DNA from 2 places in the Desulfonatronum lacustre DSM 10312 genome. Region 2 is predicted to be linked to the other one. Evidence: predicted binding sites of a transcription regulator. Region 2 holds the regulator's gene; the other holds the start of a gene.
What was found. Region 2 encodes sigma-54, which starts transcription at its own class of promoters, with help from an activator protein. Its sites were predicted from a motif close to CTGGCACGGNNNNTGCTT; they were not measured.
Positions count from the first base shown of each region.

Region 1: fliD (flagellar filament capping protein FliD) is a predicted target of sigma-54. The motif match lies at 2,408-2,425, and genes of this name have one in related genera.

Region 1 is NZ_KI912608.1:952,517-956,847, forward strand. It holds gene DESLA_RS0104515 (replication-associated recombination protein A) at 1-1,037, shown strand, start outside; gene DESLA_RS0104520 (flagellin N-terminal helical domain-containing protein) at 1,342-2,325, shown strand; gene fliD (flagellar filament capping protein FliD) at 2,479-4,152, shown strand; gene fliS (flagellar export chaperone FliS) at 4,220-4,331, shown strand, end outside.
Region 2 is NZ_KI912608.1:1,740,226-1,744,556, forward strand. It holds gene rapZ (RNase adapter RapZ) at 1-45, opposite strand, end outside; gene DESLA_RS0108195 (PTS sugar transporter subunit IIA) at 114-563, opposite strand; gene hpf (ribosome hibernation-promoting factor, HPF/YfiA family) at 567-1,112, opposite strand; gene rpoN (RNA polymerase factor sigma-54) at 1,186-2,619, opposite strand; gene lptB (LPS export ABC transporter ATP-binding protein) at 2,683-3,408, opposite strand; gene DESLA_RS0108215 (LptA/OstA family protein) at 3,405-3,968, opposite strand; gene DESLA_RS0108220 (LptA/OstA family protein) at 3,969-4,331, opposite strand, start outside.

The sequences.
Region 1 (4,331 bases), 790 kb from region 2:
CCCGCAATCAGCCCTATCTGCGTCTGAGCGCGCCGGAAGTGGGACTGGCCAACCTGCGCAAGAAGCTGGAGAACATGGAAATTCTGGTGCTGGACGAACTGCACCGCTTTTCCAAGGCCCAGCAGGATTTCTTTCTGCCTATCCTGGAAAGCGGGGAAGTCACCCTGCTGGCCACCACCACGGAAAACCCGTCCTTCAGCGTAACCAAACAACTGCTTTCGCGAATGCACGTTCTGCGTCTGCGCCCGCTGAACCGCCAGGAACTGACCATCCTGGCCAAGCGCGGGGCCCAAAGCCTCGGGGCCGCCATACCCGAAACCAGCCTGGAAATTCTTGCCGGTTTGTCCAACGGCGACGCCCGGACCCTGTTCAACCTCCTGGAACTCACCGCGGAACTGTCGCCGGAAAAATGGGCCGAGGACAAGCTGCGCCAGGCATTGCCCGAAGTGGTCCTGCGCGGGGACCGCGAGGGCGACTCCCACTACGAGCTGGCCTCCGCGCTGATCAAATCCATCCGTGGCAGCGACCCGGACGCGGCCCTCTACTACCTGGCCTGCCTCCTGGAGAGCGGCGAGGACCCCCGCTTCATCTGCCGTCGCCTGATTCTCTCGGCCTCCGAAGACGTCGGCCTGGCCGACCCTCACGCCTTGAGCATGGCCGTGGCCTGCCAGCAAGCCGTGGAATTCGTGGGCATGCCCGAAGGCTTCATTCCCCTGGCCGAAACCACGGTCTATCTGTCCCTGGCCCCCAAAAGCAACGCCACCTACGCCGCTTACCTGGCCGCCCAAAAAGAAATCCGCGCCCACGGCCCCCGCCCCGTCCCCTTGCACCTGCGCAACGCCTCCTCGGCCCTGCAAAAGGAATGGGGCTACGGCCGCGGCTACAGATACCCCCACGCCTACCCCGACGCCTGGGTGGAACAAGACTACCTCCCCACCGAAGTCAACCTCCGCTTCTACGAACCCAAACTCCAAGGCCAGGAGCCGCGGCTGAACGCCTGGCTGGCCAAGTATCGGAAGAAAAGGAAGGTTGGCTGACCGGATTGTGAATTTTCAAGGCCGTCTTTTCTAAATGGCTTCTTTTTTGCAAATCACTTCCTGCCTTGCCTTTCGTACAGCCAGATACGGAAAGCTTTTCTCCTGCCATCACGCCATCACTCCATGACGGGTGAGAGAAAACCAGCATTCCTTGTGAATTCTGATTTCGCTCTAAAGTTTTTTCTCCATCCGTCGATACAGTAGTCAAATGCTGGGCGGCCCCACCCGTGGCGGGTGCGGATCATGTCCATGAAGGACGGTTTGACGCCCAGGCAAGGAAGCCAACATATCCCAAGGAGGAAGTATCATGCTAAGTATTAACAACAACTTAATGGCCACGAACGCGGCCCGAAATCTTTCGGGCAACTATGGTGCACTGGGCACGTCGACCCAGCGCCTTTCGTCCGGTCTGCGCATCAACAGCGGTGCCGACGATGCCGCCGGCTTGGCCATTCGTGAGTTGATGCGGGCGGAAATCGCCTCGCTGAACCAGGGCGTCCGGAATGCCAACGACGCCATCTCCATGATTCAGACCGCTGACGGCGCTCTGGCCGTTATCGACGAAAAGCTGATCCGGATGAAGGAACTGGCCACCCAGGCGGCTACCGGCACCTACAATTCGGACCAGCGGTTGATCATCGACTCCGAGTATCAAGCCATGGCCTCGGAAATTACCCGAATTGCCAATGCCACGAAATTTAATGGTATCTACCTCTTGAATGGGAACTTGTCAGGAAGCGGCGACAACGTAGCTACAGCCAACCCCCATCTCTGGGGCCAAGGTCATACTGGCTCGGGCATGCAATCGACAGGTCCTTTGAAGGTTCACTTCGGACCATCGAACGACAGTTCAGAGGATTACTACTACATTGCTATTGGTATTGCCACGGCTTCCGCTCTCGGTGTTGGGAATAATTCGAATCAAACATCAAATTTTTATGCTGCCGGGATGTCAGATAAGGCTGGGGGAGATGGTGATGATGGTTTCTCAATTTCTACACAACAGGGTGCCCAGCGTGCCCTGAACGCCCTGGAAAACGCCATTCTTTCTAAGGATAACATCCGAGCCAGTCTCGGTGCCTTGCAGAACCGGCTGTCGAACACCATCACCAACCTCCAGATTCAGGCCGAAAACATTCAGGCCGCGGAATCGCGGATTTCGGACGCGGATATTGCCCAAGAAATGACGGCATTCGTACGTAGCCAGATTCTCACCCAGGCCGGCGTAGCCATGCTCGCCCAGGCCAACTCCCTGCCCAGGATGGCCATGCAGCTCATCGGCGGCTAACCATAAATCGGGGCTTGATCACTCAAGGCCGGGCCCTGTTCTAGGGTCCGGCCTTTTTTGCTGATGGCGGTTCAGTTGTACGATGGCATCGACTTTGCTTTAAAAAATATGAGGTAAATCGAACCAGCAACTTTTTCCCAGCAAGGTCACATCATGGATACGGAAGCCCTCATATCAGGATCGATCAACTTTACGGGTCTGGGGTCCGGAACGGACTTCAAGACCATGATCGAACAGTTGATCAACTTGGAGAAAAGGCAAACCGCCCGCCTGGAGCTCTGGAAAAAGGAGTGGGAGCAGAAGCAGGAGGGATTTCGGGAGCTGAATTCCAAGATGCTCACCCTGCGGACCAATTTGCAACGTATAAACACCATGGCCAAGTTTATGGTCAAGGATGCGGACAGCGTCAACGACAACGTGCTCACGGCCACGGCCACGGACAAGGCCCAGGTGGGCAGTCATGTGCTCGAAGTCCACCAACTGGCTCAGAACCATATCCTGACCAGCACGACGACGAAGGCCAGTACGACGGAGGACATCACCGATGGCTCGGCCAGGGTGTTCAGCTATTCCTACAACGGCAAAACACGGATGTTGAACCTGCCGTCCGGCGGCAGCCTTGAGGGCTTGCGAAACCTGATCAATACAGATCCTGAGAACCCTGGGGTCCGGGCCAGCATCATCAAAAGCGCGGACGGCGTACACCACTTGCAGCTTCGGGGCATGGACCTGGGAGCGAACAAGACGATCACCATAAACGACACGACCACTGTTCCTGGTTTTGAAAACGCGAGCTTCAGCGAAACCCAGGCAGCACAGAACTCCAAGCTGAAAATCGACGGTTTCCCTCCTGGTGAAGAGAACTGGATAGAACGCTCCACGAATACGATATCCGACTTGCTGGACGGCGTGACTCTTAACCTGCGTCAAGCCGGAACAACCACGCTGAATATTGCCGTGAACAATGAAAAGGTCCTGGAGAATGTCCGGGAGTTCGTCGATCAGGTAAATGAGGTTCGAGCACAGATTACCAAGCTGACCAAAGTGGATCAGAGCGGCAACGGGTCGATCCTTACCGGCAACTATGCCATCCAGATGATCGATTCACGGCTGAAGTCCATCACCTCCGTGAAAAGCATCGGCTTCGACGTGAACAACGACGTGTTCAGCTCCCTGGGCATGATCGGGATCACCACGGATGCCGATCAAGGCTCTCCCATGTTCGGCATGCTCAAGCTGGACGAGGAAGTGCTGGAACACTCGTTGCGCAACCGTCCGGATGCCTTTGCCAGGGTTTTTGCCGCCGACTATATCGGTTCCAGTGATTCTCAGGATTTCCGATATTATACCAGCATTGACGGCGTGACCAAAGGCGGCGAGTACAATGTAAAATACACGGTCAGCGGGGGTACGATCAGCAACGCGACCATCAACGGCAATCCGGCCAGCTACAGCGGGAACGGGGAAATCACCGGCATGAGCGGCAAGCCGGAGGCCGGTATGGTGATCAAGGTGGACGACCTGTCCATGGATGGAACGTATACCGGTAAAGTGTTTTTAAAATACGGAAAAATTCCTGAGCTGGCCGACGCGCTCAAGGACTTGACGGACATCAGCACCGGACCACTCAAAATACTTGAAGAGAACTACGACGATATTACCGACGGCATCGACCGTAAAATCGAATTCGAACAGCGTCGCATCACCCGCATGGAGCGGGACTTACGCGCGCGCTTCGCTCGCTTGGAAACCTTGCTCGGCTATTACGATCAGCTCGGTGTCTCCATAAGGTCGCAGCTCGGGCAGTTGAGTTCGGATACGAAGTAAGCCGGCGACACCGAGTGTCGCCTTGGTGTTCAGTCGCAAGTCCGACCTTCAAGATCGGGAGAAGAATATGTATAATGCCGCGAAAGCCTACCTCCAAACTCAAGTCACCACGACCAACCCCGGAGACGTCGTCGTGTTGCTTTATGGAGGGGCGATTAATTTCTTGAACCAGGCCAAGC
Region 2 (4,331 bases):
GACCAGGGAGAGTTCGCACGGTTTTCGCGGTTGGTCTGCGCTCATCGCGGTTTGCCTTTTGGGGTAGGGGCACGGTGCGCCGTGCCCCTACGGTGTGGACGAATAAAATACCATCACGCCGAACTGAGGGCGTCCCAGAAAAGCTCCTTGTCCTGGGCCGTGAGAAAGGCATGCCGAAAGGTCTCGTCCTTGAGCAGCCGGGTGATGGACGCCAGGATGCGCAGGTGCATTCCGGCGACCTGTTCCGGGGCCAGGACCATGAAAAAAATATGGCACGGTTTGCGGTCCAGGGCGTCGAAATCCACGCCTTCGGAACTGCGTCCGACCACCAGCACGATCCTGTCCAGCCCCTCCAGCTTGCCGTGGGGAATGGCCACTCCTTCGCCGATGCCCGTGCTCCCGAGACTTTCCCGGTCCTTGAGCACCCGAAAGGCCGCCTCGGCATCCAGACTCGGCACGTTTTGGGCCAGCACGGCGACCAATTCCGCCAGCACTTCCGTCTTGTTCCTGGCTTGCAAATCGGGGAGCAGCAAGTCCTTGCTCAAGAAATCCTTGAGGACCATCGACTAGATACCCGGGTCGATCAGACCGAAATCGCCGCTTTTCCGGCGGTAGATGACGTTGACGCGCTCGATGTCCGCGTTGAAGAAAACCAGGAAATCGTTGCCCAGGGCTTCCAATTGCATGGCCGCCTCGTCCACGGACATGGGCTTGGGCTCGAAATTGTCGGTTTCCGTGATGGTCTGGGCCCGCTTGCCGGTCTCGTCCTGGGTAAAGGTGATCACGTCCACCCGCGCGGACTGGCTCTTCTGACCGCGACGATGGTCCTTGTTCTTCTCTTTGGTCTTGCGCACCTGAGCCTCGAGCTTGTCCAGGACCAGGTCGATGGTGGAGTACATGTCCTCGCTTTCGGTGGTGGCGGAGAAATGCATGTCCTTGCCCGTGAGGATCACCTCGGCCATATGCCGATACTTTTCCACGGAAAGGTTGACGGCCAGTTCGCCCTGATCTTCAGGACGCAGGTAACGGTTGATTTTATTGAAACGCTCGCCGGCGTAGCCCTTGAGGTGATTGGACGGCTCGAAATTCTTGAAAGTAAAAGTTATTTCCATGCGACACCTCCGAAGTAAAACGGGTTCTGGGTTGGTTTGAGGTTGTTCGCTCCGTTGGGAGCATCCGGGATGGCTAAAAAATGGCCTTGCGCTTGGAAGACGACTCGATGTTCAACGCCATGCGGTACTTGGCCACGGTACGGCGGGCGATGTTCACGCCCAGGGACTTTTTCAAAAGTTGCGAGATCAGTTCGTCGCTGAGCGGACGCTTGGGGTCCTCTTCGGAAATCAGCTTCTTGATCTCCGCCTTGACGCTTTCCGAGCCGGCCTCCGACCCGTCGTCCATACCCAGGGCGCTGTTGAAGAAAAATTTCAGTTCATACGTTCCATGGGGCGTGCTCATGTATTTGCTGGTCGTGATCCGGCTGACCGTGGACTCGTGCATGTTGATGTCCAGGGCCACATCCTTGAGGATCATCGGCTTCAGATGCGTCACCCCATGGCGAAAAAAATCAATCTGGAACCGGACGATGCTTTCGGCGACCTTGTGCAGGGTCCGCTGGCGCTGGTACAGGCTTTTCATCAACCAGTGAGCGGATCGGACCTTTTCCTGAATGTAGTCCCTGGTCCCCTTGTCGTGAACGGACAGCTCCTTGGCGTAGGCCTCATTGACCATCAAACCCGGTATCTCGTCCTCGTTCAGAACCACGATGAAATCGCCGCCGTGCTGGAGGATGTAAACGTCCGGGCTGGTGAACTGAGGATCATCGGAGCCGAAGCTCTTGCCGGGCATGGGGTCCAGGCGCTGGATGCAGTCCAGGTAGTGTTTGATTTCCTCCATGGAGAGCTTGAACTTCTTGGCCAACGGCTTGTAGCGACGTTTTTCCAGCTCCTCCAGATGATCCTTGACCAGGGAGACCAGAATCGGGTCGTCCAGCCCCAGTTCGTCCATCTGGACCAGCAGGCACTCCCGCAGGTTCCTAGCGCAGACCCCCACGGGGTCCAGGCGTTGCATGATCCGCAGGATCCGCTCCGCCTCCTCCGTCTCGCAGCCGGCCATGGCGGCGATGTCCTCAATGGATTCGCAAAGATACCCCACGGCATCCAGGTTGCCAAGGATCACCTCGCTGACGGCCAATTCCCGCTCCGACAAGGCCGAAAGCCGCAACTGCCAGGAAAGATGGCCGATCAGCGTGGACTTGCCGGCCAGCCGGGCCTCGAAACTCATGCCCTCTTCCGGGACTTCCCAGTCCCGGCCCTGGATCTGTCGACTGATGCTGGAAAATTCTCCCAGGTAGTCCTGCCACTCCGAATCGTGAAGCTGCCGGGGCTCCTCGACGTTGACGGACTGGAACCGATCCTCGGCAGGGTCTTTTATCGGGGTCTCCACCGTCTCATCGATGCCTTCCGGCGCGATCTCCAATACGGGATTCTCCAGCAATTCCTGCTGGATGCTTTCCACCAGCTCCAGCCTGGAAAGCTGAAGCAGCTTGATGGCTTGTTGCAGTTGGGGGGTCATCACCAACTGCTGCGTCAACTTCAGTTGCTGGCGCAGTTCAAGAGCCATGTCGCGTTTTCGCCTCCATGACCGGGCTGACCGGTTGGAACGCCAATCCCGATTGTTGATCAATCATAAGCAAAAGTCCTCACCGAGGTAAACTTTCCGAGCGATGGAATCGGCCACGATGGCTTCCGGAGACCCTTCAAAAATGGCCCGTCCTTCGAAGACGATGGATGCTCTGTCGCAAATCTTCAGCGTTTCGCGGACGTTGTGATCCGAAATCAACACACCGATCCCCCGCTCCTTGAGGGACATCACGATCTCCTGGATGTCGTCCACGGCCAGGGGGTCGATACCCGCGAAGGGTTCGTCCAGCAACATAAATTTCGGATTCCGGATCAGGGCCCGGGCGATTTCCAGACGGCGGCGCTCCCCGCCGGAGAGAAACATGGCCTTCTGGTCGGCCAGTTTGGAGATGCCCAGTTCCTCCAGCAGGGCCTCGGCCTTTCTGCGCTGCATGGCCGGGGTGAAGTCCGTGTACTCCAGGATGATCCGCAAATTCTGCATCACGGTCAGCTTTTTGAAGACCGAACTCTCCTGGGGCAGGTAGCTCAGCCCCAGCCGGGCCCGCTCATGCAGCGGCCAAGTGGTGATCCGCTTTCCGTCCAGGTCCACCACCCCGCTGGTGGGCTTGATCACCCCGACCAGCATGTAGAACGTGGTGGTTTTCCCGGCTCCGTTGGGACCTAAAAGGCCGACGATCTCCCCCTGCTCGACCCGGATGGAAATATCCCGGACCACCTCTTTCTGGCCGAAGCTTTTGCGCAGACTCTTGCCGGAGAGAAGGGCCTTCACCGCGCCCCCTGTTCCCGAGGCAAAAGAAACATTCCTTCCACTCGACGATCGGTGCGTCCCTGCACATCCACCTCTCTTTCTTCAACATTGAGCGTGATCACGTTGCCTTCCAACCGGGTCCCGCCTTCTTCCACCCGGGCGTTGCCTTCCAGACGCAGGACGCTCTGGTCCACCCAATAGGTGGCCATGTCGCCGTGGCCGACACGGTCCTCGTGCTTCAGAAAGACCTGGCCAAAAGCGATCATTTGTTCAATGTCCACTTGAGCTTCCATGTCCTGTTCCGGAGCCATGCCCTCGGGTCGAGCCTCCCGGGGAAGGGTTCGCAAAAGCACTACCAGCCGCTCCGAACGGAGCTGAAAATTCGGCCTGTCCACCCGCACGTCCCCCATGAACTCGATCTGGTGATCGCGATGGGAGTAGCGCAGCCGCTCGGACGTGATCCGCGTCGGGATGGCCTGCTCTTCCGCCGAAGAACTCCAACCCGGAAACAGGAACAGCGCCACAAAAACGACCGGAAACGTGACCCGCAAAAGCCAGGTCAATGAAAACCGAGTTTCCATTTACAACCCGTGTCCGAAACTGTCTTTGGCAATGATCACTTCCACTCCGCCCTCGGCGTTGACCACCCAGGTGTGCAGGTCAACGTCGCCCCGCTTCGAGCGCAATTGCAGTCCTTGGCGGTCCAGGAGGATGTCACCGTGCAGAAAAATGGTTTCATCCACCTGAACGAAAACAGCCTCGTCGGAATTGAGATACGTCGGACCATATTCCATATGCACTCCGGACCAAAGCCGGATATCGCTGGTGGCCTGATCCACCTCCCCCAGGGGGGCGCTGACGATCACGGGAATGTCCCGACCATCCAGACTTTTTACGATGGTCGGGGCGTTGAGCAACACCATCTGTTGGCCTTGGTCGTAGGA